3 regions of the Streptomyces sp. NPDC008163 genome follow, and region 3 is predicted to be linked to each of the others. Evidence: riboswitches for the same ligand, from Rfam matches in the RefSeq annotation. Region 3 holds a riboswitch; each other region holds the start of a gene.
What was found. Region 3 has a riboswitch for thiamine pyrophosphate ahead of thiO (glycine oxidase ThiO). Riboswitches for the same ligand answer to the same signal wherever they lie in the genome.
Positions count from the first base shown of each region.

Region 1 (4,306 bases), on a different contig from region 3:
GAGGACGCAGACGATCTCGTGGTCGGCGACCTCCAGGTCGACCCCGTCGAGCGCGGCCCGGTCGCCGAAGCGGACGGTGGCCGATTCGAGCGTCAGCATCTCTAGAACTCCCCGGATCGGTCGGTGCGGATGCGTTCGAGCAGCAGCAGCGACACCGCGCACACGAGCATCAGGATGGTGCTGAGGGCCATGGCCTGGCCGTAATTGAGCTCCCCGGACCGGCCTAGCAGCCGCGCCACGGCCACCGGCAGCGTCGGGTTGTCGGGCCGCGCGATGAACACGGTCGCGCCGAACTCCCCCAGCGACACGGCGAACGCGAACCCGGCGGCGACCAGCAGCGCCCGCCGTACGAGCGGGAAGTCCACCTCGCGCCAGGCCCGCAGCGGCGACGCCCCGAGCACCGCCGCCGCCTCCCGCAGCCGGGTGTCCACCGCGCGCAGGACCGGCAGCATCGTCCGTACGACGAAGGGCACCCCGACCAGCGCCTGGGCGAGCGGCACCAGGATCCAGGAGGTACGGAGGTCGAGCGGCGGCTTGTCCAGGGTGATCAGGAAGCCGAAGCCGACGGTGACCGCCGAGACCCCGAGCGGCAGCATCAGCAGCGCGTCGAAGCCCCGGACGAGCCGCCCCGCCCGCCGGGTGAGCGCGGCGGCGGCGAGCCCGCCGACGACGAGGGCGATCAGCGTCGCGACGACGGCGTAGCGCAGGGAGTTCCCGATCGCCTCGACCGGCGCCACCAGGAACGTACCGCTGTTGGCGTCCGCCGAGGTCAGCGCGCGGTAGTAGGCGAGACCGGAGCCGCCCAGCGAGCGTTCCACCAGGACGGCGAGCGGCAGCAGGACCAGCAGCAGCACGCTCAGCAGGACCCCGGCGAGCAGCATCCACTGGCCGGCCCCGCGCGGCCTGCGCGCGGTCGCCGAGGGGTCGACCAGCTTCAGCGCGCGCTCCCTGCGGCGTACGGTCCAGGCGTGCACGGCGAGGATCGCGCCGACGGCGGCGAACTGCACGAGCGTCAGCACGGCGGCCGTGGGCAGCGCGAGCAGTTGCGCGGTCTGCCGGTAGATCTCCACCTCCAGCGTGGAGAAGCCGGGGCCGCCGAGGATCTGTACGACTCCGAAGGAGGTGAAGGTGAAGAGGAAGACCATCAGCGCGGCGGCGGCCACGGCCGGGGCGAGCGCGGGCAGGGTCACGCGGCGCCAGGCGGCGAACCGGCTCGCGCCGAGCACCCGGGCGGCCTCCTCCTGGCGCGGGTCGAGCTGTGCCCAGAGCCCGCCGACGGTCCGGACGACGACCGCGTAGTTGAAGAAGACGTGCGCCAGCAGGATCGCCCACACGGTCGTGTCGAGCCGCACGCCCCACAGCTCGTCCAGCAGCCCACCGCGCCCGAGCAGCGCGAGGAACGCGGTGCCCACCACGACGGTCGGCAGCACGAACGGCACCGTGACCACGGCCCGCAGCACCTGCTTGCCGGGGAAGTCGAACCGGGCGAAGACATACGCGCCGGGCAGCGCGATCAGCAGGGTCAGCGCGGTCGAGGCGAGCGCCTGCCACAGCGTGAACCAGAGGACGTCCCGGATCTCCGGCCGGGCCAGCACCTCGCCGAACCTGCCGAACTGCCAGACGCCGTCCGCCTTGAGCCCCCGGCCCACGATCGCGGCGACCGGGTAGGCGAAGAACACGGCGAAGAACGCGACGGGCACGGCCATCAGGCCGAGCCGCACCGCGGCCCCGCGCCGGGCCCGGGCGCGTGCGGACCTCCCGCGCGCGCCCGGTCCGCGTACGGGGGTCTTCGCTACTTCACTACGAGCGAGGACCACGACTGGACCCACTGCTCACGGTTCTTGGCGATGGTGTCCGGGGCCACGGTCGCCGGCTTCTCCGCGGTGGCGCCGAACTTCGTGAAGAGCTCGGGCAACTCGGCGTCCTTGGCGACCGGGCTGACGAACATGGTGAGCGGCATGTCCTCCTGGAACTCCTTCCCGATCAGGAAGTCCAGCAGGGCCTTGCCGCCCGCCTCGTTCTTCGCACCGTCCAGCAGACCGGCGAACTCGATCTGGCGGAAGCACGTCCCGGTGGCGACCCCGGTCGGCGCGGTCTTCGGCCGCGGGTCCGCGTACAGCACCTCGACGGGCGGGCTGGAGGCGTAGCTGACGACGAGCGGCCGGTCGGCCTTGGCCTTCCTGCCGCCGGCCGAGCCGGAGAACTCCTCGTTGTACGCCTGTTCCCAGCCGTCCACGACCTTGACGCCGTTGTCCTTCAGCTTCTTCCAGTAGTCCTGGTAGCCGTCCTCGCCGAAGGTGGCGACGGTGCCGAGGAGGAAGCCGAGGCCGGGCGAGGAGGTCGCGGCGTTCTCGGTGACGAGCAGGTTCTTGTACGCGGGCTTCGCCAGGTCCGCGAAGGTCTTCGGCGGCGCGAGCTTCTTGTCGGCGAAGTACTTCTTGTCGTAGTTGACGCAGATGTCGCCGGTGTCGACCGGGGTGACGCGGTGCTTGTCCGCGTCCAGCTGGACATCGACCGGGACCCGGTCCAGGCCCTTGGCCTCGTACGGGGTGAACAGGCCGTTGTCCAGGGCGCGCGAGAGCAGGGTGTTGTCGACGCCGAAGAACACGTCGCCGCGCGGGGAACCCTTGGTCAGGATCTCCTGGTTCAGCGCGGCGCCCGCGTCCCCGCTCTTGAGGACCTTGACGGTGTAGCCGGTCTGCCGGGTGAACTCCTTCAGCACGCCCTTGGAGGCGTTGAAGGAGTCGTGGCTGACGAGGGTGACGGTCTTTGAACCGGCGCCCTGGGTGGAACCGGAACCGGAGCCCGAGTCGTCGGAACTTCCGCAGCCGGCCAGCGCGGTGACGCCGAGCGCGGCGGCGACGGCCGCCACCGCGGCCTTCTGGGTGGTGCTCATGTGTGATTCCTCCTGGAGTGACCAGGAAGAGACGCGGCCCCGCCCGCACACCGGCCGGAGCCGGAAGCGGGCAGGGCGCAACAGCTTGAGTATGGTCCGAACTTCCTACCCGGAATGACCCGGGCGAGGTTCAGAGGGTCTGCGGCCAACCTGTCCTTGGTGCCGCACTCTCAGCGCTGTGGCGCTCCCCTGTCGGAATATGCAGTTGACTTCGGCCCCAGGCTACACGGCCGTTTTCGGCCGTGGTCCCGGGCACCGACGGCCGCCCGCCTCAGCGCTCGGAGGCCGCCAGCTGTCCGCAGGCGCCGTCGATCTCCTGTCCCCGGGTGTCGCGGACGGTGACCGGCACCCCGTGGGACGCGATGGCCTCCACGAACGCCCGCTCGTCCTCGGGCCGCGAGGCGGTCCACTTGGAGCCGGGCGTCGGATTGAGCGGGATCAGGTTGACGTGGACCCGCTTGCCCTTGAGGAGGCGGCCCAGCAGGTCGCCGCGCCACGCCTGGTCGTTGATGTCGCGGATCAGGGCGTACTCGATGGAGATGCGACGGCCCGACTTCTCCGCGTACTCCCACGCGGCGTCCAGCACCTCGCGCACCTTCCACCGGGTGTTCACCGGCACGAGGGTGTCGCGCAGCTCGTCGTCCGGGGCGTGCAGCGAGACCGCGAGGCGGCACTTGAACCCCTCGTCGGCGAACCGCAGCATCGCGGGCACCAGGCCGACGGTGGAGACGGTGATCCCGCGCTGCGAGAGGCCGAGGCCGTCGGGCTCGGGGTCGGTGAGCCGGCGGATCGCGCCGACGACGCGGTTGTAGTTGGCCAGCGGCTCGCCCATGCCCATGAACACGATGTTGGAGAGCCGGGCGGGCCCGCCGGGAACCTCGCCGTCGCGCAGCGCGCGCATGCCGTCCACGATCTGGTGGACGATCTCCGCGGTCGACAGGTTGCGGTCGAGTCCGGCCTGCCCGGTCGCGCAGAACGGGCAGTTCATCCCGCAGCCGGCCTGCGAGGAGATGCACATCGTGACCCGCTCCGGGTAGCGCATCAGGACGGACTCGACCAGCGTCCCGTCGTGCAGCTTCCAGAGGGTCTTACGGGTGGTGTCGTCGTCGCAGCTGATGTGCCGGACGACGGACATCAGGTCGGGGAACATCGCCTCGGCGAGCTTGTCCCGCGATCCGGCCGGGATGTTGGTCCACTCGGCCGGGTCGTGCGCGTACCGCGCGAAGTAGTGCTGCGAGAGCTGCTGGGCGCGGAACGGCTTCTCGCCGATCGCGGCGACGGCCTCCCTGCGCTCGGCGGGCGTGAGGTCGGCGAGGTGCCGCGGCGGCTTCTTGGCTCCGCGGGGCGCGACGAAAGTGAGTTCTCCGGGCTTAGGCATGGTTCTTCCAGTGTCGCAGACAAGCCGAGGTG
Region 1 is NZ_JBIBHG010000016.1:94,154-98,459, reverse strand. Features, by position in the region: gene ACFZAT_RS29825 (ATP-binding cassette domain-containing protein) at 1-99, opposite strand, end outside; gene ACFZAT_RS29820 (ABC transporter permease subunit) at 102-1,706, opposite strand; gene ACFZAT_RS29815 (thiamine ABC transporter substrate-binding protein) at 1,793-2,896, opposite strand; TPP riboswitch at 2,981-3,097, opposite strand; gene rlmN (23S rRNA (adenine(2503)-C(2))-methyltransferase RlmN) at 3,168-4,274, opposite strand.
Region 1: it holds a riboswitch for thiamine pyrophosphate, as region 3 does, so the genes downstream of both, ACFZAT_RS29815 (thiamine ABC transporter substrate-binding protein) here and thiO (glycine oxidase ThiO) in region 3, are expected to answer to the same signal.

Region 2 (4,306 bases), on a different contig from region 3:
GGCGGGTCGTCCATGGCCACAGCCCCATCCCGTACCTGACCGGCGAGGTCGGCTCCGAGGACGGCGAGGACGGTGCCGGGCCGCAGGTCGACGGGCCGCATGTGTACGCCGACGGGCTGGCCATCGCCATGGACGGCGGGGTGACCATGGCCGGAAAGCTACTGGTCGTCCAACTCCCCCTGCATGACTGACCCCTCTGCGGGGAAGAAGCGTCCCGAGCTGACCACGCCGAGTACAGGGGCTATTTCCGGAAACCCTCTGTCACCCCGCGCCGTGCGCGCTCTACCATCGGCCTATCAGTAGCAGGCTCTCCTCCGTTTCCGCCCGAACTGCCCGGACCCAGCGGGCATACAGGCCCGACGGAGCATCGGGGGATGCAGATGAACAGCGCTCCGCACCTGCTGACCGAGGACCGGCCCGAGTACGAACGGCTCCTCGACGACGCACTGCGTCACGCACACGAACGACCGGAACTGGCCGCCGTAGGGGAACGCCTCAACGCCGTCCAGCTGCGCACCATGGCGCTGGCGGCCGTCGCCCTGATCACCGCCACGGCCGCCGCCGAGTACGAGCAGTACGTGAAGGCCCGTGACGAAGCACGCGCCACCGCCCGGGACACGGCATCCGGCACAGCACCGGACGGCCTCGGCCAGTCGGGCGCCGGCATAGGGGCGGTCGTCACCGTTCTGGCGCCGATGCTGGCGGGCACGGCGGCGGCCATATTCCTGCTGGTCGGCTACCTCCTGAAGATGCTGGAGCCACCACCGGCGTTCGCCGGTCCCATGGTGGACGCCGGCTGGTTCTTCGCCGCCGTCACGGCCGCCGCCATCTTCGTCGCCGCCATCGGCCTGCTCATCGCCGCCCTGCGCAACGGCTCGACGTCCCTGTCGGCCCGCGAGGCCCGCGAGCAGCTGCCCGACGACGTGGCCCGCGCCAAGGACGCCTGGCGGCAGGCGCTGCTGGAGCGGGGCATCGTGCCCTTCCTGCGCGACGCCCTCGCCGAGCCCGCCGCCGGTCCCGCGATCCCCGCCCCGCACCGCCCGACGGGCCGCCTCCCCAAGATCGGCTACAGCAGGCCCGACTTCGCCGGCCCGGACGAGGGCCCGGCGGCGGCGCCCCGCCCCACGTACAGCAGCCCGGACTTCACCAGCCCCGACTTCGGCGGGCCCGAGCACGAACTGGACTGACCGCCACGGCTCCGGCGGAAGGCGCCGGAGCCGTGTGCGGCCGGTCAGTCGGCCAACGGCAGATAGACCCGGTTCCCGCCCGCCGCGAATTCACGCGACTTGCCGAGCATGCCCTCGGCGATCTCCTCGGCCGTCGCCTCGGTGCCGGCCGCACCGCCGAACTGCTCGGTGATGCTGTGGCTGATCTTCATCGAACAGAATTTCGGACCGCACATCGAGCAGAAGTGCGCCGTCTTGGCGGGTTCGGCGGGCAGGGTCTCGTCGTGGAACTCCCGTGCCGTGTCCGGGTCGAGCGCCAGGTTGAACTGGTCCTCCCAGCGGAACTCGAACCGGGCGTCCGACAGCGCGTCGTCCCACTCCTGCGCCCCCGGGTGGCCCTTGGCCAGGTCGGCGGCGTGGGCAGCGATCTTGTACGTGATGACCCCGGTCTTCACATCGTCCCGGTTCGGCAGCCCCAGGTGCTCCTTCGGCGTCACGTAACAGAGCATCGCCGTCCCCCACCAGGCGATCATCGCGGCGCCGATGCCCGAGGTGATGTGGTCGTACGCCGGCGCGATGTCGGTGGTCAGCGGGCCGAGCGTGTAGAACGGCGCCTCCTCGCAGATCTCCTGCTGAAGGTCGATGTTCTCCTTGATCTTGTGCATCGGGACGTGTCCCGGCCCTTCGATCATGGTCTGCACGCCGAACCGCTTGGCGACCGTGTTCAGTTCGCCGAGCGTGCGCAGCTCGGCGAACTGCGCCTCGTCGTTGGCGTCCGCGATCGACCCGGGCCGCAATCCGTCGCCCAGGGAGTAGGTCACGTCGTACGCGGCGAGGATCTCGCAGAGCTCCTCGAAGTGCTCGTACAGGAAAGACTCCTTGTGGTGTGCCAGGCACCATGCCGCCATGATCGAGCCGCCCCGGGAGACGATGCCGGTCTTGCGCCGGGCGGTGAGGGGCACATACGGCAGGCGCACGCCGGCGTGCACCGTCATGTAGTCCACGCCCTGCTCGGCCTGCTCGACGACGGTGTCCTTGTAGATCTCCCAGGTCAGTTCCTCCGCCCGCCCGTCGACCTTCTCAAGGGCCTGGTAGAGGGGGACGGTTCCGATCGGTACGGGTGAATTGCGAAGAACCCACTCACGGGTGGTGTGGATGTTGCGGCCGGTGGAAAGGTCCATGACCGTGTCCGCACCCCACCGGGTCGCCCACGTCATCTTGTCCACCTCCTCCTCGATGGAGGACGTCACCGCGGAGTTGCCGATGTTGGCATTGACCTTCACCAGGAACCGCTTTCCGATGATCATCGGCTCGGTCTCGGGGTGGTTGACGTTGGCGGGCAGCACCGCGCGGCCGGCCGCGATCTCCTCGCGCACCACCTCCGCCGGCACGTTCTCGCGGACCGCGACGTACTCCATCTCCGGGGTGATCTCGCCCCCGCGGGCGTACGCGAGCTGGGTGACGGGCCGTCCGTCCCGGCTCCGCCGCGGGCGGCGCGGACGGCCGGGGAACACCGCGTCCAGATTGCGCAGCCCACCTCGAGGCGAGGTGTGCTTGAGCCCGTCGTCCTCGGGACGGGCGGGGCGGCCCGCGTACTCCTCGGTGTCGCTGCGGGCGATGATCCAGTTCTCCCGGAGCGGTGCGAGGCCGCGCCGGACGTCGGTCCCGACGGCCGGGTCGGTGTACGGCCCGGACGTGTCGTACAGCGTCACGTCCTCGCCGTTGGTCAGGTGCACCTGGCGGACCGGCACCCGGATGTCGGGGCGCGGCCCCTGGACGTATCCCTTGTGCCAGCCGATGGACTTCCCGGCCTCGTCGCCCTGATTGGAGGCAGGCGTGCGTGTGTCCGATGTGGTCATGAGACCTACTCCCTACGCCGGCATTACCCGGTAACAGGTTCGGCGGTCGGCGCAGCGTCTCCCGTACGGTCGTACGGCGGTCAGCGCCCTCTCAGCCCGGTGCTCCGAGCTCCCGCGTGTGCAAAGGTGCCACCACGCTAGCCCCCTGACGGGTGAGCTGAACAGAGGGCCCCTTCCTTCTTGCGATGATCGGCCGGTGACGTCCCCTCATCGCGACCCGGAACCGCAGGGCCATCAGCACACGCACAGCCATGGCCCGGCCGCACCCGTCTCCGCCCATCTGCGCAAGGTGATCGCCGCCGTGCTGGTCCCCTTCGCAGCCGCCGTGCTCGTCGGCCTCGTGGTGCTCTGGCCGGGCGGTGCGCCGGCGCACGAACGGACCGGTGTCGGTTTCGACCGGCAGACCCAGCAGGGAAAGGTGGTGAGCGTCGTAGAGGTCGACTGCAAGGACGTGAACGCCGCCCAGCTTCCCGTAAGCGCCGAGACCCGACCCCCCGAGGACCGGCCGACGTCCGGCAGCCTCTGCGACAAGGCCACCGTCGAGGTCACCACCGGCCCCGACTCGGGGCGCCGGTTCGTCGAGGTCGTCCAGCCGGACGCACCGAGGCAACTGCGGGAGGGCCAGGGGGTGGTGGTGGCGTACGCCCCCGACGCGCCCCATGACCTCCAGTACTCCGTGACGGACGTGAACCGGAAGTTCCCCCTGTATCTGCTGGCCGGAATCTTCGCCCTCGCCGTGGTGCTCGTGGGCAGGATGCGCGGGGTCATGGCCCTGGTGGCGCTCGCCCTGTCGTTCGCCGTACTGACCCTGTTCATCCTTCCGGCCATACTGCAGGGCTCGAATCCGTTGCTGGTGGCGGTCGTCGGGGCCGGAGCGATCATGCTGATCGCGCTCTACATCTGCCACGGACCGACCGCCCGCACCTCCGTCGCCGTCATCGGCACCCTGATCTCACTGCTCCTGATCGGGCTGCTCGGCTCACTCTTCATCGGCTGGGCAAGCCTGAGCGGGAACACCGACGACAGCACCGGCCTCATCCACGGCCTGTATCCGCACATCGACATGAGCGGACTGCTGCTGGCCGGCGTCATCATCGGCTCCCTGGGCGTGCTCGACGACGTCACGGTCACCCAGACATCGGCGGTCTGGGAACTGCGCCGGGCGAACCCCACTATGAGTGCGAAGCAGCTCTACCGGGCAGGGATCAGAATCGGCCGCGATCACATCGCCTCCGTGGTCAACACCCTGGTGCTGGCCTATGCGGGCGCCGCGCTGCCCCT
Region 2 is NZ_JBIBHG010000012.1:71,984-76,289, reverse strand. Features, by position in the region: gene ACFZAT_RS25365 (metallophosphoesterase) at 1-191, shown strand, start outside; gene ACFZAT_RS25360 (hypothetical protein) at 375-1,187, shown strand; gene thiC (phosphomethylpyrimidine synthase ThiC) at 1,232-3,025, opposite strand; TPP riboswitch at 3,018-3,151, opposite strand; gene ACFZAT_RS25350 (YibE/F family protein) at 3,222-4,306, shown strand, end outside.
Region 2: it holds a riboswitch for thiamine pyrophosphate, as region 3 does, so the genes downstream of both, thiC (phosphomethylpyrimidine synthase ThiC) here and thiO (glycine oxidase ThiO) in region 3, are expected to answer to the same signal.

Region 3 (4,306 bases):
ACCAGGGCGCCTTCGCGCAGCCAGCACACGGACCAGGCGGGTTCGGCCGGGTCGCCGCGCCACAGCAGGGTGTCCGCGTCCGCGTGGTGCCCGGCGTACTGCACGAAGCGGCCGAACTGCTCGGACCAGAAGTAGGGCACCGGGTCGTACGGCGGGATGTCGGCGCCCTCCGTCGCGATGTGGGCGGCGGCGGTCCTGGGCCCCTGGAGGGCGTTGTCCCAGTGGTGGACGACCAGGCGGGTGCCGTAGCGGGCCGAGGGGAAGGAGGCGCAGTCGCCGACCGCGTACACGTCGGGCAGCGAGGTGCGCAGCGCCGCGTCGGCGGTCACCGAGCCCTCGGGCCCGAGCGCGATCCCGGAGCCGGCGAGCCAGCCGGTGGCGGGGCGGGCGCCGATGCCGACGACGACCGCGCCGGCCGGGAGGGTGCGTCCGTCGGTGAGGACCACCGTGCCGGGCTCGACGCGGGCGACCCGGGCGCCGGTGAGGAGCCGGGCGCCGCTCTCCTCGTACCAGGCGGCCATCGGGGCGGCGACCTCGGCGGGCAGGGCGCCGGCCAGGGGGCGGTCGGCGGCTTCGACGACGGTGACCTCGCAGCCGGCGGCACGGGCGGCGGTGGCGAACTCGGCGCCGATCCAGCCGGCGCCGACGACCACGACGGGGTGCCCGGCCTCCAGGACGGGCCGCAGCCGGGCCGCGTCGTCGAGGGTGCGCAGCAGATGCACGCCGGGGATGCCTTCGGAGCCGGGCAGGGCGACGGGTTCGGCGCCGGTGGCGAGGACCAGGACGTCGTAACGGACCGGGCCCCCGGAGGTGTCGAGTTCATGGGCGCCGGCGCGGACCCCGGTGACCTCGCAGCCCAGCCGCAGGGTGATGTCCAGCCCCTCGAAGTCGATGTCGAAGGCGGACTCCTCGGCCTTGCCCAGCAGCACCGCCTTGGACAGCGGTGGCCGGTCGTAGGGCTGGTGGGGTTCGGCGCCGATCAGGGTGACGGGGCCGGTGAAGCCCTGTTCCCGCAGGGCGACGGCGGTCTGCACGCCCGCCATGCCCGCGCCCGCGACGACGACCCGGCGTTCGGTCCGCTCTGCCCGCTGCTGCTCGCTCACCTGATCCACCTTACGTACCTGACGGGACGTCAAGAAAGGGCGCCCCCTCCCCCGGCCCTCCCTACCCGGTCCGCCGGGCGGGGTTTAGGGTGGCCACCGTAAGACACGCGGGAGCCCGGACGGACCGGGCTGAGAGGGAGGCTGGACGGCCTCCGACCGTACGAACCTGATCCGGGTCATGCCGGCGAAGGGAGGGGCTGGACGCCCATGCGCACCCATCCCACCGAAGGGTCCGACGTCCTCGTCATCGGGGGCGGCATCATCGGCCTGGTGACCGCCTGGCGGGTCGCCCGGCGCGGCCTGGCCGTCGCGCTCGCCGACCCGGGGCCGGGCGGCGGAGCGGCCCGGGTCGCGGCCGGCATGCTGGCCGCCGTCACCGAGCTGCACTACGGCGAGGAGACGCTGCTCGGGCTCAACCTCGCCTCCGCCCGGCGCTATCCGTCGTTCACGGCGGAGCTGGAGGAGGCGAGCGGGCAGGACATCGGCTTCCGCGCCTGCGGCACCCTGGCCGTCGCGCTCGACGCCGACGACCGCGCCCATCTGCGCGAGCTCCACGAGCTGCAACGCCGCTCGGGCCTGGAGTCGGAGTGGCTGACCGGGCGCGAGTGCCGCCGCCTGGAACCGATGCTCGCCCCGGGCGTGCGCGGCGGCCTGCGGGTGGACGGCGACCACCAGGTCGATCCGCGCCGCCTCGCCGCCGCGCTGCTCACCGCCTGCGAACGGGCCGGAGTGGTCTTCCACCGCCGCCGGGCCGACCGCCTCTCGGTGGTCGCGGACCGGGCCGCGGGAGCCGTGCTCGACGACGGTACGGAGCTGGCCGCCGGCCAGGTCGTGCTCGCCGCGGGCAGCCTCAGCGGCCGGCTCGCCGGGGTCCCCGCCCATGTCCTGCCGCCGGTCCGCCCGGTCAAGGGCCAGGTGCTGCGCCTCACCGTGCCCCCGGCGTACGCCCCCTTCCTCTCGCGCACCGTGCGCGCGGTGGTCCGGGGCAGCCACGTCTATCTCGTGCCGCGCGAGAACGGCGAGCTGGTCGTCGGCGCCACCACCGAGGAGATGGGCTGGGACACCACCGTCACGGCGGGCGGGGTCTACGAGCTGCTGCGCGACGCCCACGAGCTGGTGCCCGGGATCACCGAGCTGCCGCTCACCGAGACCCGCGCCGGTCTGCGCCCCGCCTCCCCCGACAACGCCCCGCTGCTCGGCCGCACCGCGCTGCCCGGCCTCCACCTCGCCACCGGCCACGGCCGCAACGGCGTGCTGCTCACCCCCGTCACCGGGGACGCCATGGCGTCGCTGCTGGCCGACGGCGAGCTGCCCGAGGCGGCCCGCCCCTTCTCCCCCGGCCGGTTCGCCCCGGCCCCCGCATCCCAGGAGCAGCCCGCATGACCGACCCGACCCCGCTCACCGTGTCCGTGAACGGAGCCCCGGCCGCCGTCGCGCCGGGCACCACCCTGGACGCCCTCGTCGCGACGCTGACCGACGCGACGGCGGGGGTGGCCGCCGCGCTCAACGAGACCGTGGTGCCGCGCGGCCAGTGGTCCGCCGCAGCGCTCGTCGACGGCGACCGGGTCGAGGTCCTGACCGCGGTCCAGGGAGGCTGACGATGTCCGACGACCTGTTCACCCTCGGCGGCACCGACTTCGCCTCACGGCTGATCATGGGCACCGGCGGGGCGCCCAGCCTGGACGTGCTGGAGCGGTCGCTGATCGCGTCCGGCACCGAGCTGACCACCGTCGCGATGCGCCGCCTCGACCCGACCGTGCAGGGCTCGGTGCTCTCCGTGCTGCGGAAGCTGTCCATCCGGGTGCTGCCGAACACCGCCGGCTGCTACACCGCCGGGGAGGCCGTGCTCACCGCCCGGCTGGCCCGTGAGGCGCTGGGCACGGACTGGGTGAAGCTGGAGGTGGTGGCCGACGAGCGGACGCTGCTGCCCGACCCGGTCGAGCTGCTGGACGCCGCCGAGATCCTGGTGGACGACGGCTTCACCGTGCTGCCGTACACCAACGACGACCCGGTCCTGGCCCGGAAGCTGGAGGACGTGGGGTGCGCGGCGGTCATGCCGCTCGGCTCCCCCATCGGCTCGGGCCTGGGCATCCGCAACCCGCACAACTTCCAGCTGATCGCCGAGCATGCCGGCGTCCCGGTGATCCTGGACGCCGGCGCCGGGACCGCCTCGGACGCGGCGCTCGCGATGGAGCTCGGCTGCTCGGCCGTGATGCTCGCCTCGGCGGTGACCCGGGCCCAGGAGCCCGAGCTGATGGCCGCCGCGATGCGGCACGCGGTGGAGGGCGGGCGGTTCGCGTACCGGGCCGGGCGCATCCCGCGCCGCCACTTCGCGGAGGCGTCCTCGCCGACGGCCGGGCGGGCGGTGCTCGATCCGGAGCGGCCGGCTTTCTGACACGCGCCTGTCACGGCTCGGCTGCAGTACTGCCCCGGGTTCGCTCCGCCGCGGCGGGCCTGTCCGCGGCGGCTCGTAGACTCGCATGGTGGATACGACCCTCCAGGACCCCCTCGTCGGGCAGCTGCTCGACGGCCGATACCGCGTCGATGCCCGCATCGCCGTGGGCGGCATGGCCACGGTCTACCGGGCCATGGACATGCGGCTCGACCGGGTGCTCGCCCTCAAGGTGATGCACCTGGCGCTGGCGACCGACGCCTCGTTCGTCGAGCGCTTCATCCGCGAGGCCAAGTCGGTGGCGCACCTCGCCCACCCCAATGTGGTCGGGGTCTTCGACCAGGGCGCCCAGGGTCAGTACGTCTACCTCGCCATGGAGTACGTCGCCGGGTGCACCCTGCGCGACGTGCTGAGCGAGCGCGGCGCGCTCGCGCCGCGGGCCGCGCTGGACATCCTGGAATCGGTCCTCGCCGCCCTCGGTGCGGCGCACCGGGCGGGCTTCGTGCACCGCGACATGAAGCCGGAGAACGTGCTGATCGGGGACGACGGCCGGGTCAAGGTCGCCGACTTCGGTCTGGTCCGGGCCGTGGGCTCGGTGACGAACACCACCGGGACGATCCTCGGCACCGTCTCGTACCTCGCCCCGGAGCAGATCGAGCACGGCACGGCGAACACCCGCGCCGATGTGTACGCCTGCGGGGTCGTGCTGTACGAGATGCTGACCGGCGACAAGCCGCGGGACGGGGAGTCCCCCGCCCAGGTCATCTACCAGCATCTGCACGAGGACGTGCCGCCCCCGTCCGCCGCCGTC
Region 3 is NZ_JBIBHG010000002.1:256,840-261,145, reverse strand. Features, by position in the region: gene ACFZAT_RS06285 (FAD-dependent oxidoreductase) at 1-1,103, opposite strand, end outside; TPP riboswitch at 1,201-1,313, shown strand; gene thiO (glycine oxidase ThiO) at 1,311-2,486, shown strand; gene thiS (sulfur carrier protein ThiS) at 2,483-2,701, shown strand; gene ACFZAT_RS06270 (thiazole synthase) at 2,704-3,498, shown strand; gene pknB (Stk1 family PASTA domain-containing Ser/Thr kinase) at 3,587-4,306, shown strand, end outside.